2 linked regions of the Terriglobus roseus genome follow. The protein of the gene in region 1 interacts with the protein of each later gene in a pairwise test. Links are inferred from orthologs where the notes say so. Each region holds a gene or a part of one and is shown on either strand. Other genes may lie near its edges. The genes, in order: secD and pheT.

Evidence for each region.
Region 2: the proteins of secD (region 1) and pheT interact in binary tests that used the Escherichia coli proteins (3 or more experiments, as listed by UniProt). The link is inferred for Terriglobus roseus from one-to-one orthologs.

Annotation. Positions count from the first base shown.
Region 1 is NZ_LT629690.1:4,289,190-4,304,765, forward strand. Bases 4,315-7,270 are described here. They hold secD (protein translocase subunit SecD), read left to right. Parts: upstream 4,315-4,984; coding sequence 4,985-6,556; downstream 6,557-7,270. Other genes in these bases: BLT38_RS17980 (TIGR03435 family protein), read right to left, coding at 4,315-4,379; yajC (preprotein translocase subunit YajC), read left to right, coding at 4,600-4,923; secF (protein translocase subunit SecF), read left to right, coding at 6,590-7,270. Also shown: BLT38_RS17960 (DUF305 domain-containing protein), read left to right, coding at 1-89; BLT38_RS17965 (LVIVD repeat-containing protein), read left to right, coding at 86-2,110; BLT38_RS17970 (DUF5666 domain-containing protein), read right to left, coding at 2,189-2,506; BLT38_RS17975 (c-type cytochrome), read right to left, coding at 2,541-3,131; more of BLT38_RS17980, read right to left, coding at 3,564-4,314; more of secF, read left to right, coding at 7,271-7,537; BLT38_RS18000 (hypothetical protein), read left to right, coding at 7,620-8,561; BLT38_RS18005 (energy transducer TonB), read left to right, coding at 8,646-10,262; BLT38_RS18010 (quinone oxidoreductase family protein), read right to left, coding at 10,274-11,245; BLT38_RS18015 (FMN-dependent NADH-azoreductase), read left to right, coding at 11,425-12,051; BLT38_RS18020 (hypothetical protein), read right to left, coding at 12,101-13,015; molecular chaperone HtpG, read left to right, coding at 13,126-15,015; BLT38_RS18030 (alpha-L-arabinofuranosidase C-terminal domain-containing protein), read left to right, coding at 15,165-15,576. UniProt on the Escherichia coli protein: Part of the Sec protein translocase complex. Interacts with the SecYEG preprotein conducting channel. SecDF uses the proton motive force (PMF) to complete protein translocation after the ATP-dependent function of SecA.
Region 2 is NZ_LT629690.1:4,767,061-4,782,614, reverse strand. Bases 8,451-11,384 are described here. They hold pheT (phenylalanine--tRNA ligase subunit beta), read left to right. Parts: upstream 8,451-8,824; coding sequence 8,825-10,945; downstream 10,946-11,384. Other genes in these bases: BLT38_RS20075 (VWA domain-containing protein), read right to left, coding at 11,036-11,384; pheS (phenylalanine--tRNA ligase subunit alpha), read left to right, coding at 8,451-8,801. In the rest of the region: BLT38_RS20105 (efflux RND transporter permease subunit), read right to left, coding at 1-779; BLT38_RS20100 (multidrug efflux RND transporter permease subunit), read right to left, coding at 846-4,010; BLT38_RS20095 (efflux RND transporter periplasmic adaptor subunit), read right to left, coding at 4,131-5,885; BLT38_RS20090 (UbiA family prenyltransferase), read left to right, coding at 6,125-7,657; more of pheS, read left to right, coding at 7,692-8,450; more of BLT38_RS20075, read right to left, coding at 11,385-12,055; BLT38_RS20070 (RluA family pseudouridine synthase), read right to left, coding at 12,068-13,498; BLT38_RS20065 (prolipoprotein diacylglyceryl transferase family protein), read right to left, coding at 13,488-14,228; BLT38_RS20060 (TlpA family protein disulfide reductase), read right to left, coding at 14,668-15,554.

The sequences.
Region 1 (15,576 bases):
AGCTATTTGACTTTGCAAACGACGTGGACAACACGCAGCTTGCAGAGATCGACATTATGAAGGGCATTCTTCGAAAGGTGAATCCATGAAACAGTTCTCCTCGCTCAAAGCCGCGTTTGCAGTCGCCGCGGTCTTCGCCTGTTCGCTGCCGGTGCTTACCGCGCAGATGGACCATGAAAAACCGATGGCGACTCCTCCCACTCCGACCGTTTATGTAAACCCGCGCGCTCCAGAGAGCGATCCGCGCGTAGGCCTGAAGGCTGGTCTGTATGACTCGGGCGTTGCCGCCAAGGGCATCGAACTGGTGCAGACGATTGCCAAGCCGAGCGGCTTTGCTCCGGACGTCGACAAGATTCCTGCATGGGAGAATGCTGCTCCTCCCGCACCGGGCGCGCCGCGTGGCGCTGCGATTCCGGCTCCGTACGGCACCACGAACTCCGATCTTGCGTTCAAAGGCAAGTACGTGTTCGTAGGCAACTACTACGGTGTGAACACCTATGACATCACCGATCCTGCACACACGAAGCTGGTGACCAGCATGGTGTGCCCCGGCGGTCAGGGTGACGTTTCTGTCTACGGCAACCTGCTGTTCATGAGCGTGGAAGCTGCAAACGGCCGTGTTGACTGCGGCGTGCAGGGCTTTGCTTCGCTGGAAGAGGCGCAGAAGGCTCAGGCCGCTCAGCGCGAGCAGATGGCAAACATGTCGGCAGAAGAGCGGCAGAAGGCAATGGCCGGCATGATGGCCAACCGTAAGCCGGAGCCTGCTGAAAAGGACCGCGTACGTGGCGTGCGTATCTTCGACATCAGCGACGTAACCAAGCCGAAGCAGATCACCGACGTGCAGACCTGCCGTGGATCGCACACGCATACCGTGGTTATCGATCCGAAGGATAAGGACAACGTGTACATCTACGTGTCCGGTTCCGCGGGTGTGCGCGATGCGAAGGAACTAACTGGCTGCTCGGGCGCTTCTCCTGACGAAGATCCGAACACCGCTCTGTTCACCATCGTTGTGATCCAGGTGCCGTTGGCGCATCCGGAGCTGGCAAAGGTTGTGAACTCGCCGCGCATCTTCAGCGATCCGGCCACTGGCAATGCAAACGGCCTGTGGAAGGGCGGTAACCACGGTGAAGGCACGCAGACCACCAGCGCAACGCGTGGCTGCCATGACATCACGGTGTATTCGGCAGTCGGTCTGGCTGCGGGCGCATGCTCGGGCAACGGCATCCTGCTGGATATTTCAGATGTGGTTCATCCCAAGCGTCTGGATGCAGTGAGCGATCCGAACTATGCGTTCTGGCACTCGGCAAACTTCACCAACGATGGCAAGGCAATTCTCTTCTCTGACGAGTGGGGCGGTGGTGGTCAGCCGCGTTGCCGTGCAACCGATCCCATGCAGTGGGGCGCAGACGCCATCTTCTCCATTGGTCCCGACAAGAAGATGACGCTGAAGAGCTACTACAAGATGCCAGCGGCGCAGACCGACAAGGAAAACTGCGTGGCGCACAACGGTTCTGAGATTCCGGTTCCGGGACGCGCACTGCACGTGCAGAGCTGGTATCAGGGCGGTATCTCGCTGGTGGACTGGACCGATCCGGCACACCCGTTTGAAGTTGCTTACTTTGACCGCGGACCCATCAGCGGCAATAAGTTCGCCATGGGCGGACAGTGGTCAACCTACTGGTACAACGGCATGATCTACGGTTCAGAGATTGCCCGCGGACTGGATGTGTTGAAGCTGACACCGACGGAGTTCATGACGGAAGACGAGATTGCCGCAGCGAACCAGATTTCCTTCAAGGAACTGAACGTTCAGGATCAGCCGAAGGTTGTTTGGCCTGCAACGTACATCACTGCGAAGGCTTATCTGGATCAGCTTGGCCGTGGTGATTCGCTGTCGAAGGACAAGGTCGCTTCCATCAAGGCGCTGGTCAACCAGGCTGGAACGGACAAGAAGGCTGCCGCGAAGCTGAAGGGCATGGCTGGCGAGCTGGATAAGGCTGCCGCCACTGCCAAGACTCCTGCGGATGCAAAGCGCCTGCAGGGATTGGCAGAGATCTTCCGCAAGAATGCGGACGGCGCTCCCCTCGTGTTGGCTTCGCTTAACTAACTTCAACGCATAACAACAAGAGCCGCGGCCTTTACGGTCGCGGCTCTTTATTTGTCGCTTGCTGTTGCAGCTGAATTTCTAGTGGCTGTGCGCTGCTGCCGTTGTTGTTCCCACTTCCACTTCCGCCGCGAAGAACTTACCGTCTACCTTCTTTGCGTGGATGGCCACGCGGTCACCGGTGTGGACGTCTTTTGCGGTGATCATGTCTTTGCCGCGCATCCACATGGTTTTGGCGTCGGTTACGACGGGAGTGACCTTGCCGTCCTTCGGGTTCTTTACGTCGATGGAAGTCGCCGTGATGGCGGTAACCGTGCCCATGATGTGTTCCATGCCGTTGTGGGCGAAGGCAGATACGCTGAGGACGAGAGCGAGAGGTGCAGCAAGCAAGCGCTTCACGAGTGGTTCGTTTCCTTTCCTAACTACTTCCAAGTTACTTCGCGGCGGGGGCACCGTTCAGAAATTCCTGTTCCTGTTTTTCTTCTTGTAATTCATCCGGGCCCTTGGGATTCATGCCATTCATCTCTTCGACTTCAGTTGGCGTGATCTTCGGCAGATGTCGAATGAAACGGACCAGCTTCCAGGAGTCTGCGCCTTCGTCGCCGGGTGAGCCGAAGGCGGGCATTCCGGTGAGCCGCACGCCGTTCTGGATGATGAAGAAGAGTTCTCCATCGCTCAGGTTCTGCGTAGCAGCAAGTCGAAGATCGGGCGGTTTGGGGTACAGACCTTTGCCGTACATAGTGTCGCCGGAGCCGTCGTTGGCGTGGCAGGAGGCGCAGTGGTCCGCGTAGTGCGCCATGGCATCGTGCTGCACTAGCGGTGAATCTGCAATGGGGTTCTGCAGTGACTTTGCAGAGCCGGGTATGGCAAGGCTGCGGGTGTATCGTGCCAGCGCTGTTTCAAGCGCGGAGGGCGTTGTCCGCGCACTGAATCCCCCCGCATGTCGCGCCCATGCCACGACTGCCAGGGCGGCGAGGGCCACCAACAGCAGAAGGCACGCGAGCATTCGCAGCAAGGTCTTCATAGCGATGTTTCCCTCATCGGCCACGGATGAAATCAGAGTGAGTGTGCCTACAGCATACGGCGTGGAAGGCGATATGTTCGCATGCAAACGTGCGTCATTGCCCGGTGTAAGCGTCCGTCATCAACCTGCAAGGCCCCTGTAATATCACCGGCGAAATTAGCGGTCATATCAGACGTGCAACCATCTGGAAGGTGAGCGAAATGGCGTTTGCATGTCCTTTATTTTCAAGCGTAAAGTCTTCCGATGTTGTTTTCTTGCAAGTGTCCGGGACGTGTTCTACGCAGGTGGCCAAAGCGGACGTGGCTAGAGCGCCACGTCTTGTGGAGATTTGGGTTGTATCCATGGGAGTGCGTGCAGTGTCGCCGCACCTTCTACAGAACGGACGGTAGGTCTGAAGACAGAAAGAAGCGGACTTCAGGCGAACACTCGCAATCAGTCGGGTGAAGGTTTGCTGATGCTATCCACCTGGATGGCGGGAACGGCAGTCTTTGCCGAGACCAATTGCAGGCCAAGTTGCTGTTTCAGGGCTTCAAATAAACCGGGCAGATCGCTGTTCTCAGCGGTGGGAGCAGTTAGTTCGGGTGTCCAGTTCAACTTCCAGCTGTATTCCCCAGTCAACCCGGTGTGATCCACGATGGGATGGCGTTGCACCTCCGGCATGAAGCCCATGCGCATCACCAGCAGCGTCATCGATGCACCGTTGGCCGTGATGTGGCCGTCGGGACCGTCCAGCCCGTGGAACCCCTGGATGACGGCATCGGCAGGTTGGGCTTTTAGGCCAGATTTGGCGACGGTCAACTCATAGGCAGACAGAACGCGGGTGGTCTTTGACTCGCGCAGGCCGAAGCGGTCGTGCAGCAGTTCCAGAATCAGTGAGTCCATCAGGGCCATGCGCTGATTCAGTGGACCCGTCTCCAGGTCATGGGAGATGTCTACTTCTTCCGTTGCCTTAATGTCCCAGCGGTCCTTCTTTGCCCAGTCCGGCAGGTTCACAATCTGGTCGTTGGTGGTCAGGCGGTAGCAATGCCGGATCATGTCTGCCACGGTGATGCGCGTCATTTCCGCATGGCCGCCGTCAAAATTGAGCTCGTACGCGGGAGTTTCGCCCACATACGGCTTGACCGAGGTGACAGCGAAGCTGGGGTGGTCAGATTTTTGTGCCGAAATGCCAACCGGTGCTGCGGAGAGCAACAGAAGCGCCAGCAAGCTTTTACAGGTTGCAGAAGTCAGGCCAAGGGGCGAAGGCATACCCCAAGATACGTTGGGGGTGACCAGTATCTATGCGGAAATCTTGACACTGTGGCGGTATTCCTTGAGCATATTGGACTAGCACCCCTCTGTCTTTTGCCGGCTGGTGTTTCCGTCGTCCCGGTGGGAGCGGGTACTTCTGCCGTGCAAATCCACTGACATCTGGTGCATGAATTTCGCCCGCGAACCGGTTGCGGGCGTGGAATCAAGGATGTTCCCTGTGCACGCTTTGTTCGCGCTCTACTTCTTGCAATCCAGCGGCGGTTCCGCATTTGGCGGATTCAGCCTGCTGCTGCCTGTTCTTCTCATCGGCATGGTGCTGCTCACGGCTATCCCCAACCAGCGTAAGCAGAAGAAGTGGAACGAGCAGCTTTCGCAGCTGAAGTCCGGCGACCGCGTTGCTACGACGGGCGGCATCCGCGGCACCATCGTCAGCCTGAAGGATGATGTAGTGGTCCTGCGCACGCAGCCGGACGGTATCAAGCTTGAGTTTCTGAAGACCGCCATCGCATCCGTGACCACGGAGGAAGAGGCGGGACAGTAAGTTCCGGGTGAGAAAGATCAGCGCCTTCCGGCGCGGTCCTCACAGCCTTAGATAGATATCCATGCAGAAGAATCTGAACGGCAAAATCGCGCTCATCATCGCCATCCTGGTGGTGTTTCTATACGGCATCTTCGGTATCCCGCACGGCGGGCTGAAGGAGTCCATCACACGGCGCATTCACCTGGGCCTGGACCTTCGCGGCGGTACGCACATCGTGTTGCAGGTAAAGACGGCGGAAGCCGTTGCAGCCAGCAGCGACAACGATATGGTGCGCGCGCAGGACGCAGCCAGCAAGGTGGCTCCCGGAGCACACGCCACCAAGCCTGATCCGTCGCAGCCGGTCATCGTGGTCAGCGGCGTATCGCAGAACAATATGTCTGCGGTTAAGGACGCGCTGAGCGCGACTGAGTTCTCCGCATACGACCTTGCCTCCACCGCTGATGGTTACAAGATGACCATGAAGCTGGCCGAGGTGAAGGACCTGCGCGAACGCACGCTGGAGACGTCGATTGAGACGATCCGTAGCCGTGTTGACTCGTTGGGTGTGGCTGAGCCCGTGATCCAGAAGTATGGCTTGGGTGAGGATCAGATCCTTGTCGAACTGCCAGGCATTGACAATGCCGACCACGTCCGCGATGTGATCCAGTCCACCGCTCGCCTTGAGATTCACGAAGTGACCGGCGGCCCGTTCACCACGCAGCAGGACGCTCAGATGCAGCTTCAGCCGGACAGCGTTCTGGTGCAGGGCGGCAACGCGCTGGGCGACCAGTCGTGGTGGAGCCTGAAGCGCATTGCTGTCGTGCAGGGACCGGACTTCCGTGATGCTCGCGCATCGCAGGATGAAGCCGGACGCCCGGACGTTTCGTTTACGCTGACCACCGGCGCAGGCGACCGCTTCTACGCGTACACCAGCACCAACATTGGCAAGCAGATGGCCATTGTTCTGGACAACAAGGTGCGCGAAGTGGCGAACATCAACGGCGCCATCCGCGACCAGGGCCAGATCAGCGGCGGTGGATTCACGAAGCAGACAGCAAGCGATCTCTCGCTGATGCTGCGCACGGGTTCGCTGCCTGCGTCGATTGTGTTCCTGGAGACGCACACCGTCGGACCTTCGCTGGGTGCCACGAGCATTCGTCAGGGCGTGATCGCATCGGTCGTCGGCATGATGGCCGTGATGATCTTCATGTTGATCTACTACCGCGGCGCAGGCATCAATGCAGATCTCGCACTGATCCTGAACCTGGTTATCCTGCTGGGCTTCATGGGCTTCACCGGATCGACGCTGACACTGCCGGGTATCGCTGGTGTGATCCTCACGATCGGTATGGGCGTCGACTCGAACGTGCTGATCTTTGAGCGCATCCGTGAAGAGATTCGTGCAGGCAAGAACGCCAGCGCGTCCGTCTTCGGCGGATTCGAACATGCGTGGCAAACCATTCTGGATACTCACGTAACGACCATCGTCTCCGCGCTGATCCTGTTCTTTGTGGGAACGGGCCCGGTGCGTGGCTTTGCTGTAACGCTGATGTTTGGTCTGTTGGCCAACCTGTTTACGGCTGTGTTCGTTTCGCGAGTGATCTTTGACAGCATTCTGCAGCGCAAGACGCGCGGCGAAGCATTGTCGATCTAACGTTTCTGTTTCTGTAGTACCGAGGTTTCGCAAGTGGAATTCTTTCGCGATAGCAACATCGACTGGCTCAGCAAGAAGTGGTTGTTTCTTGGCTTCTCGCTGATCTTCTCCGTGGCGGGCGTGCTGAGCATGCTGTTCTGGCACCACATTCCCGTGGGCATTGACTTCAAGGGCGGCACGCAGGTGCGCGTGTCGTTTCCGCAGCAGCCTAATGAAGAGCATCTGCGCACGGCGATGGACCGCGCCGGCATTCACGATGCCAGCATCCAGCGCCTGAACGGCGCCAATGGCTACGAGGCTGTGATCACGCTGCCGGAGACGAGCGACAGCAACTCTGACTCGGCTCGTGCGACTGTGGTCAAGGCTCTGGCCACCAACTACACCGACTCCACCAGCAAGGTGGAAGATGCATATACCGTGGGACCCACGGCTGGTAAGCAGCTTACGCGTCAGGCAGGCTGGGCCATTCTGTGGTCGCTGCTGGGCATGCTGGCGTACCTGTGGTTCCGCTTTGAGTTCATCTACGGTGCAGCGGCTGTGATCGCGGTCTTCCATGACACGTTGATCACCATCGGCGCGTTCTCACTGACGAATCAGGAAATCACGCTGACGGTCATCGCTGCCATCCTGACGCTGGTGGGTTACTCCATGAACGATACGATCGTGGTTTTCGACCGTATCCGCGAGAACCTGCAGTTGATGCGTCGCGCCACGTTGAGCGAAGTGGTGAACAAGAGCATCAATCAGACGCTGTCGCGAACCCTGCTGACGTCAGGACTGACGTTCCTCACGGTGCTGGCGCTGTACCTGTTCGGCGGCGAAGTGCTGCACGGCTTCTCATTCGCGCTGGTCATCGGCATCCTGATCGGTACGTACTCGTCCATCGCGGTGGCGGCGCCCATGTTGGTGGCCTACACCGACTGGCGCTCCAGCAAGGGCAAGAGCACTGGCCTTCAGGCAGGACGCAAGGCTACGGCTTAATCCTGTCTTGCAATGCTTTACGGAAACGGACGCCGAGGCGTCCGTTTTCTGTTTTCGTAGGACATGCGATACGCTCCCTTGCATGCGTCGTTCCGTTTTTGTCCTTATTGCGCTGCACGTCGGACTTGTACCGCTCATGTCTGCGCAAAAGCAGGCTTGTCTCGCAATGGATATGCAGGAACAGAGACAGACTGCGGGATTCACTCTAAGAACATTTCTCAATGATGATTCGGAGGACTCCTGCTTTCAGATCTTGCGCAACCGTCGAGTAATCCACCAGGAAATAAATCATGAGGGTTTTCGCTACACGCTCGGCCAGAAGGCTGTGCCTGAAGTGGGCGTGCCTGCGATTCCCGATGGCACTGACTTAACCGGCAGTGGTCATCCCGACATGATTGTGACTCTCAATACGCGAGGCGCGCATTGCTGTCTGACGGTGATGGTGTACGAGTTGAAGGATGTACCGAAACGCATTGCGAAGTTCGAAGTGACGGATACGGAATACCCTTACTTCGAACGTGGCGGCAATGGCTTCTATCGCTTTCACGCACAGGATTGGTCGCTGGCGTATTGGCCCTCAAGCTTTGCTGGCTCTCCAAGTGCTTCGGTTATCTTGCGTTACACAAGCCGTGGGTATCACCTTGATCTGGATGCGATGCGAGCTCCCATGCCGTCTGAGCAGGATGTGGAGAAGGCTCGAACTGATGCCAAGGAATTGTTTGCCAATTTCGGAGCCTCGGAGTCAGGCATCTTCTGGTATTGGGTGATGCAGTGGATTTACAGCGGGCACGATGACTTAGCTTGGAATTTTGTGGATGAGCAATGGCCGGCGAACGTTCCGGGCAAGGAGGAATGGACCGGGAACTTTTGCGCCATGCTGGCCGATAGCCCGTATTGGGCTGATCTGCAACCCTTTGTGACCCACGCACCGGCCACCTGCATTTCAGCTGCAGAGGATGAGTTGCGCCAGGTGAAGGTCATCCCGAGCGGTTCAATAAAGCCGAATCTATTGCGAACGCCGTAAAACGGCAACGCTTGCAGGAATTCCGTGTCTGTACGCTTATAGATGGGTAATTCGTCCATCCCCAAGGAAGGGTTTACGCCGAGAATGCTTCAGCCGTCGCAACTTGAGGATGTGTCCGTCCGTTACGCGGATGAGATCGCGGAGATGTCCGAGTTTTTCACCACAGCCGGTATCGCTGTGGAAAAGCCCCAAGCGCTGGCGCAGGTAGCCGGTCGGTTGCGTGAGGATCGTGGGTTTCATCGTGACCTGACGTCGCATGTGTGGGTCATGCTGCATCGCCGCGGTAGTGCGGTTCGTTATGGCGAAACGCTGGGCGTGATCGCGCTGGCAGCGGCTGGCAAGCGGTTGGCTGCAGAGGCCGATGAGAACGTGGCGCATGATCTTCTGCGCTTTGTTATGGAAGCGCATGACGAGTTGAACCCACCAACTGGCCGCGCTACGACTTCCCTCCCGCCTTCGCCTGTCGTTGCGCCGATTATTCCAGCGGAGACCTTGAAGGAAGATATTGCGGAAGAATCCACAGTTCCCGCTCCGACTGTGGTTAACATTCCACGAATTGCGCCCATTGCTCAGTCCCCTGCTGTTGTCGCGGCAAATCGCACCGAGAAAGAAGCGTTACCCACTTTTCCTGAGGCTGTTGAAAAGCCGTCGGCAAGGCCCGTGTTGGACACGCCGATTCGGTTTTCACGAGTGGATGTGGAGCCTGCCGACGAACCCCGGCGCAAATCCTTTGTGTGGGCTGGCCTGGCGGCTGTACTTCTGCTGACCGCGTTGGCCGGATGGTGGTTCTATCGCAACACTTCCGCCGCGCCTGAGGCTGTTGCGGCTCCCGCTCCGGTGGTTGAGGGGAATGCCACTCCGACGCCTGCGCCCGAAGCGCCGGTTGTGACGCAGTCTGTGCCGGAAACGCGTGCCGCAGAACAACCCTCAATGACCATTGCGCCGATCAAGCCTTCGGCAGCGCCGAAGGGCAGCCGTCCGTCACGTGCTGCGGTGCCTTCGCATCATCAGGCTGTTCCTCCGCGACAGACGTATGCGGCACCTTCTTCCGCGAGCGCTGCTCCGTCCGGTTCCCAGCAGGTGGCTGCCGTTACGCCTCCCCCGATGGGCGTTTCGCGTCCTCCTGCGGCAGCGTCTGCACCGACTACGTCTTCGCCTGCGCCCATCGTACGGTCCCCTGCAAGTGCGTCGAAGCCAGCGGCCCCCACAACCGTTTCCCCCGGCGTCCTGTCGAAGCAGCTTGACCGCCCTGGTCTAACGCCGGAGCAGGAAGCCGAGTTCGATAACACGGGGCGTCGCTACCCGCATCTGTTGCGCCGCACTCCGCTGAACAACAACGACGTCTTGATGGCGAAGGCCAATGTGCCGCCTCTTAATGCAGCGAATACCGTGGCAGTGTCAGCGCCGACAGGAACGGTGCGGCCCACGTCGCTGGGAGTGATGTCCTCAAACCTCATCTACAGCCCGGCGGCCGCTTATCCCCCTGCGGCCTCGGCCGCGCATGTGGCGGGTGCGGTCAAGGTGGAGGCTGTGGTGGACAAATCCGGCAATGTGGCCGCCGCGCGTGTGATCAGCGGTCCGCCGCAGCTTCGTGATGCCGCATTGAACGCAGTGCAGCAGTGGCGCTACAAGCCTTATGTGCTGGGTGGCAAGGCTCGCCAGTTCACTACACAGGCGCTGATGGAGTTTGAACTCCAATAAGGTTGGAACGGCTAAATCGTGACGACCATGCGCGGCTCGCCGGGTGCCTGCCATGCTTCGGCAATCTTCTCCAGCGGTAGAGTTGCTATGGCGATTTGAAATGCGCCCTCCGCCGCGCCTTCGAAGACGTGCGCAATGCCTTCCATCAGCTTGTTCATCGGAACCGATTTCAAGCCGCTTCCCATGAGCTCGATTGCGGAAGAACGCAACGCGGCTGCGGGCAGATCAATGCTGTTTTCGCCTGAGGCAGAGCCAATCTGTACAAAGCGAACGCGGTGACCATCTTCCACGTTGCGCGCAACTGACGCGATGATGGCGCGTGCGCTGCCGCCCCACAGATAATCCAGCACCACGTCGATATCGTTGCGGAAATGTGGTTTTAACGCCTGTTCGAATGCGTCTGCGCCTTCGGGATGATCGGCGTCGATGGTGAATGGGATCGCCTCATCCGCGCCCAATTTGCGGAGCGCCTCCAGCTTTTCCGCGTTGCGACCACTGACCAGAATTCGTCCAGCGCCAAGATACTTCGCGATCTGTACGGCCATGCTGCCTGCGGAACCGGTGGCGCCGTTGATCAGCACTGTTTCGCCGCGGACGAACTTTGCGCGTTCCACTAACGCGGCCCATGCGGACATACCGGGATTCGCGATCGCCGCGGCGGTCACGTCGTCCAAGCCATCGGGGAGTGGGATACAGAGCTTTTGGTCTACCAACGACTGTTCCGCAAGTGCGCCGAACGGTGTTTCCGGGAGGGCGAAATAGACGCGTCGACCATCCTGCGTGGTGCCTGTGCCATCCACGCCGGGGACCGAGGGAAACACGCCCTCAGAACTGTAGTGAGCGCCGGAGGAGCGCATCTTGCTGAGGTGGCTCAGGGCCGATGCGCTTACGTTCACAACCACTTTGCCGTCAGTGGCTTCCGGCTTACGGAATTCGCCGAAGACGGGAGGTGCACCTGCTGCTGGAATGATGGCTGATTTCATGGTGTTCTTGATCCTCACGATTACGGGCGATGTAAGGTTTGGATGCCGCCGAGGTGTGGCGCGACGCGGCGAGGCTTGTCATGGAAAATTCTCTTTCATGCCGAATCCTTCGATATAGAAATGTCATCAGAAAGAGCGCACGATCAGAATCCATTTCTCGTTTCGGAGATTTTTCGCACATGGCATCGCTATTGAAGATTGACGTCAGCCCACGCGGCGGCTACTCGTATTCGCGTCAGCTTGGACAAACATTTGTGGAAGGCTGGCAGGCAGCGCATGCGGGCGGCACCGTGGTGGAGCGCGATCTGGCGAAGAATCAGCCCACGTTTCTGGACCTGCCGTGGATTGCCGGCGCATTCACGCCGCCCGATCAGCACTCGGACGAGAGCAAGGCTGCGCTGAAGGTCTCGAATGAGATCATTGCCGAAGTGCAGGCTGCAGATCACATCCTGATCACCACGCCCATGTACAACTTCCAGATTCCTGCTGTTCTGAAGGCGTGGATTGATCACCTGGTGCGCGTTGGCGTTACGGTGAACTACACGGAGAGCGGTCCCGTGGGCACGCTGCTGGGCAAGAAGGTTACTGTCATTGTGGCCAGCGCGGGTGCATATCCCAAGGGCGAGCCCAGCGAAGCGTACGACCACCTGACGCCGTACCTGAAGCACATCCTGGGCTTCATCGGCCTGACCGATGTGACGTTCCTGGCGGCTGGCGGCGCATCTGGCATCCAGTACGGCAAGATCAGCGAAGAGGATTGGAAGAAGCCGTTTGTAGAAAAGGCAAAGGAACTGGCCAAGGCGTAATCCTTCATCCAAGAACGAAAAGCTAAGCGAGGAGATTGTTTGTCTTCGCTTAGCTTTTTTGTTGGTAGAGCGCTTTAACGGCGGAGAAGCGCCTCTGCACAGTCGGTGAGCTCATCGGCTCGATCGAAAGGATCGTTTGTTCCTGCGTACGCAAAGTGATGCGATACGGTTCGTGCAGCACTTGGGTAAGGTGATACAGGGCGACCAGTTCGGCTGAGTCGTCGTACCAGTTTTTACTGCCATACAAAGAAGCAAATGGTGAGGACTGAAGCGCCTTATAGGTGTCCTGGGCGTTGTCCATGCTGCCGGGCGTACCGGTGCGAAAACATGCCCCCTCTAGAAATGGCGACCGATAAGGAGGATTCACTGTGAGTGAGTCATTCCAGATGTCTGCTGCAAGAGATCGCGGTGTCGTATAAGCGGCTGTTGATTGAACAGGCGGGATGCCGTCCACCACGTGCATCGCCTCATGCAAAAGAACGTACAACACCGCATCCTGCGAGCCCGCCTCTATCGCGATCGTCTCCCCTGACGTGGATGCTCGATAGCAACCCTGTTCCTTGCGCGTGAAGAAGGCGGATACGGTTTCGTCGAGTACAGATGCGTGAATGACAATGTCGTAGATTGTTCCCGACGGCGTCGCCAATGGAATTGTCATTCCATTGGTGACACGCCCCTCTACAAAGCTGATGGACCGTACATGGGCGGCGAGGGCATTCGTTTCGAATGCTGGAAGTGCAGCCAATGCTTTGATGACCTTGTCACGCTCTGCAACAGACAAGGTATGGGGCTCCAAGTGCGCACGAATGGGCCGCAGTACAGAGGCAGGCGTCTCCACAATCCTCTGTTCTAAGGGGATGGTCGTATCGATTGTCGTGGATTCGTTCTGCGCATGTAGCCCGGAGCCAGTCAGGCAGCACGCGAGCAATATGCCCAGGAAGAAAGTCCTGCCCCGGATCCGCATGGTGGGAATCTTACAGGAGCCGACCGACCCCGCGAGAAGCCGCTAAAAACGATCGTCGTTTGTTGAACTCTTCATTCCTTCATTGAAGTTTGGCGATAATAGTCGGTGCCATGGCAAAACAGGAATTTCAGACAGAAGTATCGCAACTCCTTCAGCTCATCGTTCATTCGCTGTATTCGCACCCGGAGATCTTTCTCCGCGAACTGATTTCCAACTCGTCGGACGCGCTGGATAAGCTGCGCCACCTGAGCCTGACGGATGAGAAGTTCAAGGCGTTGGTGGGCAACGGCATTGATGCACCGCGCATTGATCTGGAGCTGGATGAAGCGAACAAGCTGCTGACGCTGTCCGACACGGGCGTTGGCATGAACCAGGAAGATTTGATTTCGCACCTGGGTACCATTGCGCGTTCGGGAACGAAGAACTTCCTCTCGCACCTTTCCGGCGATGCGCGTAAGGACTCCAACCTGATCGGTCAGTTCGGTGTGGGTTTCTACTCCGTGTTTATGGTCGCGGATAAGGTGGATGTCTACTCGCGCAAGGCGGGTGAAGAGAGCACGTGGAAGTGGACCAGTGATGGCAAGACGGGCTTTGATCTTGAGGAAGTCACGGGCGAGCATGCGCGCAGTGTGGCTGGAACGACCATCGTTATCCATCTGAATGAAGAGGGCGCGCAGTACGCCAATGGATATCGGCTGCAGGAGATTGTGAAGAAGTATTCCAATCACATCGCCTTCCCCATCTTCCTGACGTATGACAAGAGCGAATGGGACGCGGAGAAGAAGGAATCCATCAAGACGCGCACCACGGAGCAGGTGAATGCTGCGAGCGCGATGTGGCGTCGTTCCAAGTCAGAGCTGAAGGATGACGACTACAAGGAGATGTACAAATCGCTTACCGGCGATTGGGATGATCCGCTGTTCTGGTTCCACACACGCGCAGAAGGCACGCTGGAATACACCACGCTGTTTTACATTCCGTCGAAGGCGCCAATGGACCTGTATCAACAGGACTACAAGGGCGGCGTGAAGCTGTATGTGAAGCGCGTGTTCATCATGGACGACTCGAAGGATCTGCTGCCGCCGTATCTGCGTTTTGTGCGCGGCATCATTGATTCTGAAGATCTGCCGCTGAATGTGTCGCGCGAGATTCTGCAGCAGAACAAGGTGTTGACCAGCATCAAGACAGCCAGCGTGAAGAAGATCCTGTCGGAGTTGAAGACCATTGCAACGAACGACAAGGAGAAGTACGCGCAGTTCATCGCAGAGTACAACCGTCCGCTGAAGGAAGGCGTGTACGGCGATTACGCGAATCGTGACACGCTGCTGGACCTGGTGCGCTTCAAGTCGACGAAGGTAGAAGGCCTGACATCGCTTGCGGAAGCAAAAGAGCGCATGCAGCCTGAGCAGAAGGCGCTGTATTACATCACCGGTGGATCAGATAGCATGCTGCGCAACTCGCCGTTGTTGGAGATCTACAAGAAGAAGGGCATCGAAGTTCTGATTCTTGATGACGAGATTGATGAGATCGTCTTTTCCGCAGTGCCGCAGTACGGCGATGTGGAATTCAAGGCGGTGAATAAGTCGTCGACCTCAGAAGACCTAAAGGATGAAGCGACTCCGGAGAAGACGGAAGAACTGAAGCCGTTGCTGGAGAAGATCAAGGCCACGCTGGGCGATGCAGTGAAGGATGTGCGTGCGTCGTCGCGTTTGGCGGATAGTCCTTCGGTCATCGTCAGCGATGAGGACGAGCCTTCCGCGCGTATGCGACGCATGATGGAGGCAATGGGGCAGAAGGATCTGCCCGCGATGCAGCCCACGCTGGAGATCAATCCGGATCACGAGATCATTCGCAAGCTGCTGGCTGACCCAAGCAACAGCCGCGTGGACGATGCAGCGTGGTTGTTGTTCGATCAGGCTCTGCTGTTGGAGGGCGTGCCGTTGAAGGATCCCACAACGTTTGTGCAGCGATTGAATCGCGTGTTGAACCAGTCGATCTAGTGCCTGAGGGAGTGAGTATCAACTCACTCCCTTTCGCTTTTGCACGGTCGGCATACGCACTGAAGCTTGGCTCGTAATACCCAATAAATTTCGTGGCATGTAAAAAACAAATTCGTTTTGCGATAGCATCGTACCGCTCGGGGAAATCCATGCTCACAAGACTCTCTGCCATTGCCACTGCTGCTGTTCTTACTGCGTCCCTTGCGCACGCGCAGGCCACGCTAACCATTCAGGCCGATAAGCCGGCACATCCCGTCAGTCCCATGCTTTACGGCCTGATGACGGAGGAGATCAATTACTCCTACGACGGCGGCCTGTATGCGGAGATGGTGCGCAATCGCACGTTCCACCATGACTGGAGCGGCATGCAGCATTGGATCGTAGATAACGCAGGCGACTCCGCCGCGACGATCAAGATGGTGGCCGGTGATGGCCCGTCCGAAGCATTGCTGGACAGCATGCGTGTGGATATTACAACCGCGACGGATGCCGCGCCTGCCGGTGTGCGCAACGATGGATGGTGGGGCATGGCGTTGAAGCCCGACACCACCTACGAAGGCT
Region 2 (15,554 bases), 480 kb from region 1 along the record:
GACGTGAGCTGATTCGGATTCGCCTCGACGCGCACGCCAGGCTTTGCGGAACCGCCCACGAAGGTCTGGCCCACACCCTGAATTGCCGCAATCTTCTGCGCCAGGATCGAGTCAGCGGCGTCGTAAATCTGCGGCACAGTGAGCGTGTCGCTGGTCATCGCCAGAATCAGAATCGGAGCTTCAGAAGGATTGATCTTTCGATAGCTGGGATTCTGCGGCATGTTCGCCGGCAACTGTGCACGCGCCGCGCTGATAGCGGCCTGCACATCACGGGCAGCACCATTGATATCGCGGTTCAGGTCGAACTGCATCGTGATGTTTGCAGATCCCTGTGACGACGTCGAGGTCATCTGGTTGATGCCCGCGATACGAGAGAACTGGCGCTCCAACGGAGTCGCGACAGACGACGCCATCGTCTCCGGGTCACCGCCCGGAACACTTGCGCCCACACTGATGACCGGAAACTCTACGTTTGGCAGCGAAGATACCGGCAACATTTTGTACGCCACTGCGCCGGCAAGAATGATCGCAAAAGAGAGCAGGAACGTCGCAATCGGACGCTGAATAAACGGCTTTGAAAAATGGACGCCCGCAATACCACCAAGCGGGTCGGACTCGCCCTCTGCCCGAGCAGCATTCTTGCGCTCATCTTCTGCAGTGGCGTGCTCATGCGGATAGTGATCCCCACCGCGCACAAAGCGTTCATCCAGACGGGCGCGGTCCCCCGGACGGACATGCTCCGTGGGTGTCTTATCGCCGGGTTCGGGTGCTGTATTCATTGCATCGGTCCTTGTGTTGGACAGGAAAAACCAGTCATTAGCTCAATCGCGCATAACGAACGCGACTTAATCTCCAGTCGCATAGTGCGGTTCGTCTTCATGCAGATGGGCCAACCGTTCGCGGTCACCCTCTTCCGTTCCCAGATACTTGCGTCCAATGCGATCAAAGAACAGGTACACCACCGGCGTCGTATACAGCGTCAGTACCTGCGAAACAATCAGGCCGCCAATGATCGTGATACCCAAAGGACGACGCAGCTCTGATCCAGTGCCGGTGCCCAATGCCAGCGGCACACCGCCCAACAGTGCAGCCATCGTCGTCATCATGATGGGACGGAAGCGAAGCAAGCAAGCCTGATAAATCGACTCTTCCGGCGTCTTGCCGCCTTCGCGTTCTGCTTCCAGCGCAAAGTCGATCATCATGATGGCGTTCTTCTTCACAATGCCGATCAGAAGGATGATGCCGATCAACGCAATCACCGAAAGATTGGTTCCGGTGATAAACAACGCCAGGATTGCACCCACACCTGCTGACGGCAGCGTGGAAAGAATCGTGATGGGGTGAATGTAGCTTTCGTACAGAACACCCAGAACGATGTACACCGTGATCAACGCAGCCAGGATCAGGATGGGCTCATTCGAAAGCGATGCTTCGAACGATGCCGCCGTTCCCTGGAAGTTCGCATTCACGCTCAGCGGCATATTCAGCTCTTTTTCCGCTTTACGTACCTGCGAAACAGCGTCACCGATGGAGTATCCCGGAGCCAGGTTGAACGAGATGTTCACTGACGGGAATTGCCCTTCGTGCGAGATAGCCAGCGTTGTCTTCTTCGACTCAAAGTGCGTGAAGGCGGAGAGAGGAACCTGTGTTCCGCTGGATGACTTCACATAAATGTTGTCCAGCGCAGTCGGGCTCTTCTGGTACTGCGGCGCCACTTCCAGAATCACGTGGTACTGATTCTGTTGAGTGAACATGGTCGATACCTGACGCTGCCCAAAGGCGTCGTACAACGTGTCGTCAATATTTTGCGGCGTAATCCCCAGTCGTGACGCGGTATCGCGATCGATGACCAACGATGCTTCCAAACCTTCCGTCGTTTGATCGGAAGCAACGTCTGCCAGCGCAGGCAGTGTCTTGAACTTCTGCAGGATGCGATTCGTCCACACCACCAGCTCATCGCTGTTCGCATCTTCCACGGAGTACTGATACTGCGTGCGTGCGGTGCGGTTTTCTACCGTCAGATCCTGCAACGGCTGCATGTACGCCTTGATGCCTTCCACCTTGTCCAGGTTCGGCTGCAGGCGACGAATGATGTCGGAAGCACTCGTCTTGCGATCTTCACGGTCCTTCAGGTTGATCTGAATGCGGCCCGAGTTCAGCGTCTGATTCGTCGCATCAATACCGATGAACGACGAAAGCGAGTCCACATCCGGATCTTTCAGGATGGCATTCGCCAGTGCCTGCTGTCGTTGGCTCATTGCATTAAAGCTGATGTCCTGCGGTGCATCCGTAATGGCCAGAATCACACCCGTATCCTGCACCGGGAAGAAGCCCTTCGGCACCCACATGTACATCAACAATGTCAGAACAAAAGTACCCGCCGTCACCAGCAAGGTAAATGTCTGGTGGCGCAGCACCCAGCGCACGCCGGTGGCATACCGAGCGATAACCCAATTGAAGAAGTCTTCGCTAACCTTGTAGAACTTGCCCTTCTCATGTTCCGGCGTATGCTTCAGCAGCTTGGCCGCCATCATCGGCGTCAGCGTCAGCGAAACCACGGCAGACACAAGAATCGTCACCGACAGCGTCACGGCAAACTCGCGGAATAAGCGGCCCACGATATCGCCCATGAACAGCAGCGGAATCAACACGGCGATGAGCGAAATGGTCAGCGACAGAATCGTAAAGCCGATCTGCTCCGATCCCATCAGCGCTGCTTCCAGCGGCGAATGTCCTTCTTCCAGATAACGGTCGATGTTCTCGACCATCACGATGGCGTCGTCCACCACAAAGCCGGTCGAAATCGTCAGCGCCATCAGCGACAGGTTGTTCAGCGAATAACCCAGCAGGTACATCACCGCGAACGTGCCCACAATAGACAGCGGCACCGCGACCGACGGAATAATCGTCGCGCGCCACGAACGCAGGAACAAGAAGATAACGAAGATGACCAGCGCGATGGTCAGCATCAGTTCGAACTGCACATCCGCAACGGAAGCGCGGATGGTGCCTGTACGATCCGTCAGCGTCTCAAGCTTTACTGATGCGGGCAATGTCGCCTGCAACTTCGGCAACAGCGCTTCAATACGATCGACGACGCCGATGATGTTCGCGCCGGGCTGACGCTGAATGTTGATGATGACGGCCGGCTGCGTATTCGGATTGCCTTCGTCATCACGACGTCCCATCCACGCGGCCTGGAAGGAGTTCTCCGCTCCATCAACTGAATTGGCGACGTCGCTCATGCGTACCGGAGACCCGTTGCGATAGGCAACGATGACATCCTGGTAGTCCTTCGCGGACAACAGCTGGTCATTCGCGCCGATGGTGTAGCTCTGCAGACGGCCGTTCAGGTTACCCTTCGCCTGGTCGACGTTTGCAGCTGCCAGCGCCGTACGCAGATCCTCCAACGACATGCCGTAACCGGCCAGCGTCGTCGGGTTGGCCTGGATACGCACACCCGGCTTCTGTCCGCCCGCAATCGAAACGAGACCTACGCCAGAGAGCTGTGAGATCTTGTTGGCCAGAATCGTATCGGCCAGATCTTCCACCTTCGTCAGCGGCAGCGTCTTCGACGTCAAAGCCAGCGTCAGAATCGGCGCGTCGGCCGGATTCACCTTGTTGTAAATCGGTGGGTTGGGCAGATTCTGGGGCAGGTAGCTGCTGGCAGCATTAATTGCCGCCTGCACGTCCTGCTGCGCCACGTCGATGGATTCCGACAGATTGAACTGCAGCGTAATGATCGATCCGCCGCCAGAGGACGTCGACGTCATCTGCGTCAGACCCGGAATCTGGCCGAACTGGCGTTCCAGCGCACCCGTAACAGCAGAGGTCATCACCGACGGTGATGCGCCGGGGTAGTAGGTCTGCACCTGGATCGTTGGGTAATCGACCTGCGGCAGCGCCGAGACCGGCAGCTGCGTATAGGCAACGCCACCCGCCAGCAAAACGGCAACCATCAACAAAACTGTGGCGACCGGACGAAGAATAAATGGCCGGGACGGACTCATGCGCGGAGGCTCCGGAAAGGGTAAACAGGCCGGGACGGGGCGTTAAGCCTTCCGTTCCGGCCTGGAACATCAGTTGTCAGCAGCATTGCCGCTGAGTGACCGGCATCGCTGCCGGGAAATCTACTGCTGTGGCCGACGACGACCCGAGCCATTGGCCCCGTTGCTCATCTGGCCATTCGCGCCTTCACGATTCTGGTTCGGAGTGTGGCTGGAACCCAAACCGCTGCTATCCGTGCCAGCTGCTCCTTGCCCCTGCCCGCGGCGTCCTGCCATTGCCGGAGAAACATCCGAATCACGACCGTTGCTGAAATCACCAGCGCCGGGATTGGGGTTCACCTTCTGCGCATCAGGATTCTGGGCCGCCTTACGAGCCGCCTGCATATCGTCGGAAGGACGCGGGATCACACGGCTACCGGGCTGCAGCTTCTCCTGGCCGTCCGTCACCACTTGGTCACCCGGCTTCAGACCGCTGCGCAAAATCACATTCGTACCCTGCGTGCTGTCCACAACAACCTGCACCACCTGCACCGGGAAATTCTGGTTGCTGGGACGAGCGCCGCCGGCACCAGCCTGACCACCAGCGCGTCCACCCGAACCACCGGCTGCATTCGCGTCGGCCGATCCTGGACCTGCTGCGGTATTCGCGCCACCAGCGGGAGCATTTGCACCACCGCCATTGGCATTGCCGCCGCCGTTACGTCCACCGCGACCACCACCAGCAGCACCGCCACCCGCAACCGGGTTGGCCTGTCCCTTGGTGCGATCAATCGCATAAACAAACGTGCCGCCATTGCCGGTCTGAATTGCCGCGGCAGGAATCACCAACGAATTCGGACGATTCTCCAGAATCAGATGGATGTTCACAAACTGATTCGGATAGAGCTCATTGCTCTCGTTCTGGAAGACAGCCTTCAGCTTCGCCGTACCAGTCGTCGTATCAATCTGGTTGTCCACCGTCAGCAGCGAACCGGTTGCCAGCTTCTGCGAGTTGGAACGATCCCAAGCCTCTGCCACCAGCTTCTGGCCGCCACGCATGTGCGAGAACACCTGCGGAATCTGGTCTTCCGGCAGCGTGAAGATTACGGCAATGGGCTGTACCTGTGTAATCACCACCAGACCGGTCGTAGCAGCAGCCGAAACGATATTGCCCACGTCTACCTGGCGCAGACCGACAACACCGTTAATGGGCGACGTGATACGCGTGTAGTTCAGGTTCACCTGTGCCGCATCAATCGCGGCGCGATCGGCAGCCAAAGTTCCCACAGCCTGTCCAGCGGTGGATTCCTGCGTCTGTGTGGATTCCTTGCTCACAACGCCGGCAGCATAAAGCTGGCTGTAACGCTGTGCCTGAGCCTGTGCGTACGCCGCATTTGCCTGATCGCGGGTGAGGTTTCCTTTTGCCTGTTCCAGGGCCGCAGCATAAGGACGCGGATCAATCTCAATCAGCAACTGCCCCTGCTTCACACGCTGACCTTCAGTGAAGTTCACGCGCGTGATCTGACCATCCACGCGGCTGCGCAGCGTCACGGTGTTGTATGCCGTTACCGTGCCCAGCGCCTGCAGTGAGATCGGCATCGTCTTCAGCGTGGCCACGTCAAAGGCCACGGGGACAATCTGTCCTGCACCACCACCGCGGCGACCGCCTGGTCCGGCTGTCTCCTTCGGCTTGTTGGTCACAATGCGGTACACCACAAAACCAATCGCACCACCCACCAACAGGATGAGAATCAGGACGCGCAGCCACGAACCGCCCTTCTTCGGCTCTCCCGGATGCTGCGATGCATCATTGGCCAGACCGGTCGAAGAAGGCGAAGCGTGGTCCGGCAGCGCCGGGTGCGAAGAAGAGACTGGGTGCTCGCTGGCAGTAAGCGACATACGTTTGCGTAGAACCGTCCTGATTTTTTCAGATTGAGGTGTGTCACTGGCATGGCCGGAAATCCGGCATACTCTCTTTGACTATAAGGAATGACGGACACCCCTGACATAAGGTTTCGTGAGAATTCATTCGAAGCACCCATGTGCGCAAATAGCGCGTCTTTATAATCGCCATGTCGCCGGGTCTTTATTCTGGCTTCCCCGAATCACCGATTGAGACAGACAGGGAGTTGCAAGCCATGGAAGACGATCGCCTGACCGGCGTCGCCGCAACAGCATACCCAGAGGCAAATGGAGCCCAAGATGTGCCTCTGTGCGTGGATCTTGACGGCACCCTGGTCAAAAGCGACACCCTGATCGACGCGGTTCTCCTGCTGGTTCGCCAGCAGCCCACCTCTCCCCTGCACTGGCCCCGTTGGGTCAGCAAGGGCCGGGCGGGGTTCAAACGCGAAATCACCGGTCGCGCCCGGGTCGACGTCGAATTCCTGCCCTACAACCAGCCGCTGCTGGATTATCTGTGGGAACAACATGCGCTCGGACGCCGAATTTATCTCGCAACTGCTGCAGACATTGGATTTGCGCGACAGGTGGCAGCCCATTTTGGCGACCTGTTCACAGGGGTTCTGGCCTCTGACGGCACCCTGAATCTGGCAGGTGCAAACAAGCTGAAGGCCTTCCAGGACCTCTTTCCCGAGGGTTTCACCTACATCGGTAACGCCATTCCCGATCGCACGCTCCTGCGCGAAAGTGTCCTTCCCATGGTAGCCAATCCGCATCGGAAACTGCGGAAGGCCCTCCAGCTCGACCGCACTGCCATTCACCGCGAATTTATCGACCGCAGGTCCACCTCCAAGGTCTTTTTAAAGACGATCCGGGCGCACCAATGGGCGAAGAATGCCTTGATCTTCCTGCCCACCATCCTGGCCCACGACTTCTCCGGGCGCAGCTTGATCGCCTGCCTTTTGGCGTTCTTCTCCCTGTCCTTCTGCGCCAGCGCGACCTACATCATCAACGATCTGCTCGACATTGAGGCGGACCGCCGTCACCCACGAAAGCGCCTCAGGCCCTTCGCCTCAGGAGACCTCTCACCCATCGCGGGTGTGGCAATTGTGGTTGCGTTCTTCCTGATTGCCGTGGTGCTCGCGGTGCTCGTACCCCACACAGCCACTCATTTCAACGGGACGGTACAGCGAACAGGACTGCTCCAGGCACCAGACAGTTTCGTCCTGTGGCTTGGCATTTATACCGTCACTACACTGGCTTATTCCTTTGTTTTGAAGAGAATGGTCCTCGTCGACGTCATCGTACTAAGCGGCCTGTACACCATCCGCCTACTGGCTGGTGCGGCTGCCAGTGGCGTGTTCATCTCAGAGTGGCTGGCCGCATTCTCCATCTTCTTCTTCCTCTCGCTCGCCTTCGTCAAGCGCTTCAGCGAGCTTGAACTGATGGTCGCCAGCGGGCGCGACAAAGCCTCAGGACGTGGCTACGGCACCGGCGACATCGAACAACTGCGCGCCCTTGGAACCTCCAGCGCATTTGCTGCCGTCGTCGTTCTCAGCATGTACATCTCAAACCTGACGGCGGCGCACCTGTACACCCACATGAGCCGCCTGTGGCTCATCGAACCGGTGCTGATTCTGTGGATCAGCCGTGTCTGGCTGCTGGCCAGCCGTGGTCAGTTGCATGAAGACCCGGTCGTCTACGCCATCACCGATCGCATGAGCTGGCTGTTAGGCGCTGTATGCGCTCTCATCGTCTGGCTCGCCCTGTAGCGCCTCGCGCTCGTTTATCCTGTAAAGACGCATCATGACGGATACCATCACACCCCTGAGCGCGTTCGATGACGCCTCGCTTGACCAGGCCTTCCGCGCGCTCACGGACGAAGTTCGCTCCGCAGCCGCGCAACTGACCACGCCCGAGGCGCAGGAAAACTTCCGCCTCGACTGGCTTGGCCGCAAACAGGGCCGCCTGAAGCTGCTCAGCGAAAGCTGGCTCAAGACCGCGCCGCCCGAAGCGAAGAAGTCGCTCGGCATGCGCTTCAACGCCCTCAAGAACGAGATTGAAGCAGCGCTTCTCGCTGGCCCGACCAGCACAGCCGCAGAAGGTTCATCACTGGACCTCTCCCTGCCCGGCATCCGCCGCTCCATCGGCACGGAGCATCCGCTCACGCGCACCATGCGCGAAATGACCGCAGTCTTCGCCGCGCTGGGCTACTCCATCGGCATCGGCCCGGAAGTGGAAAGCGACTTCTACAACTTCGAAGCGCTCAACTTCCCGCCGAACCACCCTGCGCGCGACACGCAGGACACACTCGTCGTCGCCGATCAGGACAAGAAGCCGCTCCGCGAGCGCCTGTTGATGCGCACGCACACCTCGCCCGTGCAGATCCGCACCATGATCTCGCAGCCACCACCGCTGCGCATCGTCATCCCCGGCAAGGTGCATCGCAACGACGAAAGCGACGCCACGCACTCGCCTATCTTCCATCAGGTGGAAGGTCTCTGCGTCGACACGAACATCACCTTCAGCGACCTGAAGGGCACGCTCGACCACGCGATGAAAGCCTTCTTCGGCTCGTCCGTAAAGACGCGCTTCTTCCCATCGTTCTTCCCCTTCACGGAGCCCAGCGCGGACGTGCAGATCTCCTGCCCCTTCTGCGGGCAGAAGGGGTGCCGCAAGTGCAAGTACTCCGGCTGGATTGAACTTCTGGGATGCGGCATGGTCGATCCCGCTGTCTTCGCCGCAGTCGATCAGCGCCGCATTGAAAACGGACTCGAACCCGCATACGACAGCAAGAAGATCAGCGGCTTCGCCTTCGGCATGGGTGTGGAACGCATCGCCATGATGAAGTACGGCGTTGGCGACATCGGTCAGTTCTACTCCGGCGACCTTCGTTTCTTGTCGCAGTTTGTTTAGCGCGATAGCGCACAGGATTTGCAATGAATATTCTCAGCAACTGGCTGCGCGAATATCTTCCCGCGCTCGAAGTAAGTGACCGGCAACTCGCCGACGACCTCACCCTCCGCGGCATCGCCGTGGAGGGCGTACATGCGCTTCCCGATGGTGGTTCTTTGTTCGAAATGGACATCACCACCAACCGCGTCGACGCCATGAACCACTACGGCATCGCGCGCGAAGCTGCCACCATCTACGGCGTGCCATTGCTGCAACTGGAAGATCGCCGCGTACTGAACGCGGAAGGCGAGCCAGGCTGCGTTCCAACCGAGGCAAACGGTGCTTACCCCGTGCGCATCGACGCGCCCGAACTCTGCGGCCGTTTCACTGCGCAGGTCATCCGTGGCGTCACCGTCAAGCCCAGTGAAGGTATCGTCGCCGAGCGTTTCGCGCAGATCGGTCAAAAGCCCATCTCCAAAGCCGTCGACATCACCAACTACAACTGGCTCTCCATGGGCCACCCCACGCACGTCTTCGATCTCGACACCATCGAAGGCGGTATCATCGTGCGTCGCGCCCACGCGGGCGAGAAGATCACACTGCTCGACGGCAGCGAAAAAACGCTCACCACCGACGACGTTGTCATCGCTGATGAAAAGAAGGCTCTCAGTCTCGCCGGCGTGATGGGCGGATGGGACTCACGCGTCACCGAAGAGACGAAGAACATCCTCGTGGAAGCCGCATGGTTCGATCCCGCAACCATCCGCGCCACGTCTCGCCGCCACGGCCTGCACACCGACGCATCGCACCGCTACGAACGTGGTGCCGACCTCGGCGCGTGCGCTCTTGCGAACCGTCTGGTCACGCGTGGCGTCATCGCAGCCTGCGGTGGTGAAGCCATCGGCCCCATGAGCGATGTCGTCATCGAAGCGCAGGAACTGCGTACCACCAAGCGCCCACACGTCGCGCTCTCAGTCGAAGAAGTACAGCGCCTGCTCGGCACTACCATCGAGGAAAGCACCGCAGGCCATCTCGTTCCCGCGGATGTTGTGGAGCAATATCTGCAAGCACTCGGCTGCCATCTGCGCCCCAGTGCAGACGCGGCAGGCTATGAGGTCACACTCCCCTCATGGCGTCTCGATCTCGAACGCGAGATCGACCTCATTGAAGAAATCGCACGCGTCTACGGCTACAACCGATTCGCAGACACGCTGCCCAGCTTCTCCGGCGGCGTCATCGCTCTGCCGCACGCTGCGAAAGAAGAAATCGTGCGCACCACGCTGCTCGCGCTCGGCTGGACCGAAGCCATCAGCAGCACCTTCGCGTCCGAGACAGACTCCGCTCTCTTCACCACGGAATCTGCAGTGCCCATGGGCAATCCACTCAATGCGGAAGCAGGCAATCTGCGTCCGTCGCTGCTACCTGGAATGGCTGGCATGCTGCTGCTCAACAGCACACGCGACGTCGCCGCAGTCCGCCTCTTCGAGTACGGCACCGTCTTCATCGGTTCCACAGCACAGGTCAACGAGCATCCTTCGCTGACACTCGGCGCATACGGCAACGCATCTGCCACACGCACCATCGACGCCGCAGATGCACTCTTCTTCGAGGTCAAAGGCGCAGTAGAAGAACTACTCTCCCGCTTCGTCGCAAGCGCACCCACATTCTCTGGTGACAACCTTCCCAAGTGGATCGCACCCGGTCGCGGCGCATCCATCACACTCGAAGGCAAGACAATTGGTTGGTTCGGTGAACTAACCAATGAAGAACGTGAGCGCCGCAAGCTGAAGGAAAACGTCGTTCTCGCAGAGCTGAACGTCCCTGCGCTCTTCGCCTTCGACCTGAAGCAGCCGGCAGCCAAAGAGCCTTCGCGCTATCAGGCCGTCGAACGCGACTTCTCGTTCCTCTTCGCAGACAACATCACCTGGGCTGCAGTCTCACAGGCCATCGCCGCATTGAACATCGCAGAAATGATCTCGCTGCAACCCGTCGAAATCTTCCGCGATGCCAAGGGCAAGGCCGTTCCCAGAGGCGAATACTCGCTCCTCCTGCGCACCGTCTTCCAATCCCCGGAACACACATTGCGCGAAGAAGAAATCGCTGGATGGCAGGAAGCCATCGTCGCCGCACTCATCAAGCTCGGCGGCAAGCACCGCGCCGCATAAACAACACTTAGACAAAGCAAAAGGGATGCGCTAAAAACGCATCCCTTTGCTGTCTACACGCCGAAGGCGTCGAGAACAGTACCGAAACACCTACTGCGGAGGCTTCGGCGAGAAGTATCCCTTACGCGCACGCACGTGGTAGCGCTGGTCAACCGTGGAGAGATAGATCGTACGGAAGGAACCATCCTGTTGCAGCCCTGCAGGACGATAGCGCAGCGAATACTGCGAACGCAGTTCCGTCTCAATCTCCTGGAAACCCTTGGCCACATCTTCAATCTTGGTGGGGAAGAAGGTACGTCCGCCGGTCGCTTCGCTCAAACGCTGCAGAACATCATCGCCCTTATCGCGTGACGGCGAAACGTTCGTGGAGATGGTGTACACCAGCGTATCCGCACGCTGGCACTCCTTGATGGCTTCCTGCTCCTGCACCCGCGAGTAGTTATCCTCACCGTCAGAAACCACAATGAGAGCCTTACGAATCGTCTCGTTGCTGGTCACCGTCAGCATCTGGTCGCGGCACGTCTGATAGATCGCATCAAAGAACGCTGTACCGCCGCCGGGCCGCAACTTCTCAATCGCCGTGCTCAGCTTGTCGATGGAGTTGGTGTAATCCTGCACCAGGTCCAGTCGCACATCGAAACCGCTGACAAACGCCGCGTCCTGACGAGGGCGCAACACCTGTAGCAGAAACTCCGTCGCCGCCTGCTGTTCAAACTGGAAGCGCGTGCGGATGGAGTTCGACGTGTCCAGCATGATGCCAATGCGCAGGGGCAGATTTGCCTGCTGCGTAAAACTGATGATGCGTTCCGGACGTCGTCCATCATCCAGCAGGCCAAAGTCCTGCTGCTTCAGACCGGTGACAAAGCGGCCCTTCTTATCCGTGACAGTGAACACCTGGTACACCTCAGGCACGAAGGCCTTCAGCGTATAGCCGCCACCCTGCGCATCGCCCGTGGGCTGATCCGGCTGCGGAGCGTTCGCTCCAGGTTGTGGATTCGTATTCGCCGGTGGGAGCGGTGCAGACTGCTGCTGGGCAAACAATGGAATCGAAGCCGCCACCAGTGCAACGGTGCCAACGGTTCGAACAGCGAACTTACGAAAAACTGCCATACGGGGCGTAGTTTACCAATCCTCGGCGTGTTTTGGCTTGGCGGGCGCCGCCGGTATTTCCAGCGCACGGAGCTGCTCTAAGAGAGACGCAAGTTCCTCCGGCAGGGGAGCCTCCAAATCCAACTCTTTTCCTGTAATCGGGTGGTCCAGCACCAAATGCGCCGCATGAAGAAAATTGCGATGCAGCGTTGGGCCCGTACCTTCCGACTTGAGCCCCGGAATCTTCGCAGGCGCGCCATACAACGTATCGCCCACCACCGGATGCCCCAGCGACTGCATATGAACACGAATCTGGTGCGTGCGTCCGGTTTCAATCTTCACATCCAGAAGAGTGAAGTCGCCCGCCGTGGTGTGCAGACGCTCCAGCACCGTGTAAAGACTGCGAGCCGGACGCGGATCGTTTGGCCTGCGCGAAGTGCGCTCTTCCGGCTCGTCCGGATGACGCTTTGCAGGCGTGCCGTGGCTGTCCGTGGTCAGGTAGCGATTTCCCACACGCGTCGTCATACGCGTGCGGCGCAGCCGATCACGTGCAATCGGCAAATCAATGATGCCGCGATCACTCTTCACATCCCGATGCACCAGCGCGATGTACCGCTTCTCCAACGACCGCTCTGAGAACATCTCGGCCAGCGCACGATGCGCCGCATCGCTCTTCGCCACCATGATCAGACCGCTGGTCTGCTTATCCAGACGATGCACAATGCCCGGACGCAACGCTCCGCCCACATCGCTCAATTGGTCCTTGAAGTGAAACAGCAACGCATTCACAAGGGTGCCACTGCTGCGCGCTTCGTCCGTCAATCCACTGCCCGCGTGCACCATCATGCCCGCAGGCTTATCAATCACGGCCATGTGCTTGTCTTCATAGACAATGCTCAGCGGAATATCTTCCGGCGTCGCACGAAGCGGCGCAGGCTGCGGCTGGCCTTCCACAACAACATGCTCATTGCCGTTCAGCTTGTATTTCGCCTTCGCAGGCGAACCGCCCACACGTACCTGTCCATGCTCAATTAGCAACTGCGCACGAGCGCGGCTGATCTCTGGCAATGCCCACGCCAGATAAGCATCCAGCCGCATGCCGCGAGCCTCAGGAGTAGCAACCAGCGTGCGCGTCGTGGTCAATCCACCAGAGGAAACCACAGCCTCCACCGGCAGAATCAACTCATCATCTTCATCCATCGCAGACGAAGGCAGCTCCTTGACCGCCTCAACCGTTCGCTGTTGCCGCTTGCCGCTCTTCTGATATCCCTTGCCACGCTTTTCCGGCACTGCAGTATTGGGAATTGCAGGCTTCGCTACAGGAACTTCTTCGCCATACAGCGCGGCTTCCGTCGCCGCCAGCTCCGCAGCTTCCGCATCGCGCGAAGCATCCCGCTGCGTGCGGTAATCCGCCTTCACAGAGTGCCGACGCTTGCCCTTGGGCAACATATTTTTACTGGGCATAACGCACGCCCTTTCGTTGAAAGAAAAAACTCAAACCCGCCACCGCAAGCAACACCAGCACAAGCTGATCCACACGCAGCAGGTTGCCAATCATCGTCTCCGGCAAAACCCAACCCGGACGAAGTGTATCTACAAAAAACCGAATCAACGCAGCAAACGTCAGGCTCAATCCAAACGTCTCGCCCGGCTGCGATTCACGATGCAGCCATACAAACGCCGCCACACACGCCACCAGCGTCAACACCGCCGAATACAACGCAACAGGGTGATACCCCTGATCGCCAAAGATCACGCCTAAGCGAGACGTCGTGGCCAACCCAAGATCATCGCCAGAGAAGTGCGTTCCCAGGTGCAGAAACGCCTGCAACAACAGCGCCGCAGGAGCCAGTGCATCCAGCGTTGGCAGCCACGGCAGCCTCTTCACCAGCATGTACACCGCACCACTGCCCAGCGCCAGCAGCAATCCCCATTTCGTCACCGTGGGCAACGTCAGGATGTACAGCGGATACTTCGCAAACGACTTCCACACCTGCGCCACAATAATCAGCCGCGACAGCACCAGCGTCCCCGCAGCCATCCACAAACACAGGTTCCACACGGCGTCTTCATTCAGCCGCATCACCCGAGCGCCACGCGCGGCCAGCGAAATCGCCAGTACCAGCCCCAATGCAGCAATCGCCCCAAACGTGGGGACAGTAATCGGGCCGAGACGGAAGAGATGCGGATGCATAAGACGCTGTCTTTAAGAATACTTGGGAATCTCTTCACCGTTTCCCGATGGAGACACACCGGAACGCAATTCCCGCAGGCAAAAGCGATACAGCGACAAACATTCGACAAAACAAAACGGTGACTCTGTTGAGAGCCACCGTTTCAATCAAGCGAAGACCGACCCGCTGGGCCGTGTTGGAAGCGCCGGTGAACCCGCCAATAAGCGGTGGGATTCAGCCGTGGCTCTTTAGGCATTCCGGACTGGCGGACACTGCACACCGAACCATGTATACGAGCCGAACCCCTGTTCAATGAATGTTGGTTCAACCGACGTTGTTCCCCCACCTGCTTTGCAGGCCGGTCATCTAAAGGCAGATGCTACGCGGAGTATCGAGGGTTTGCAAGTTGAGCAACAAAGCCGTTTTGTGCTAACGAAATGCTCGCAAATACCTCGTGTTTTATTGCCCCGCGGTTAGTGCGCCTGCCGCCGCCGCTAACTGCTTCTGTTCCTTCGCTTGCGTCACCAGTTTTCGAATACGCCCGTCAATATTCGACCCTGATCCCACATTCTCTGCCATCAACACACCGTTAGCATCAATCGTGAAGTAATGCGGAATGGCATCGATGCCAAACATCTTCGTCACACTGTGATCCGCATCCAGATACTGATTCCAGCTCATGCCGTTGTCGGCAATGAACTGCCGCCATTTGTTAGCGTCCGAGTCCCAGGAGATGCTGATGATCTCCAAAGGCTCATCCTTATATGCCTCCGCCAGCTTCTTCATGTGTGGAAGTTCTTCTTTGCACGGGCCGCACCAAGTGGCCCAGAAATCAATCAACACCACACGGCCGTGCATGTCATCCAGGTTGAATCGTTTTCCACCCAGCGTATTCACCAACACGGCTGGCGCCATCTTTTCGCGCGCCATCTCAGGGTGGGTGGAGAAATAAGTCGCGCGCGACAGCAGCGCATCATCCTTCCGCGTCAATTTCGCATACTGACCAAAAGCCGCACCCGCGTCCGCATCCTGCTTCATCAACGCCAGCACTTGACCGTCGTAGAAGTAAGCAGCCGTGGCATGCGCTGCAGCAGCCTTCTGTAGCTCCACATGGGCATCCTGCAACACAGCCATGTTCGGCTTATTCCTGTCGACCATCGCAATCGCGACGCGCCCTTCAGCAAGCTCAGCACGCACATGATCAAGCGGCTGTTCGCTGGCGGCATCCCACTCTTTCGCAGTCTTCAGCGCATCCTTGTATTCACCCAGCCGTAATTGCGAGGTGAACACGCCTTCCAAACACTCCATGCAGTGGCCACCCGCCACCTTGTTGGCCTTCTTCCACG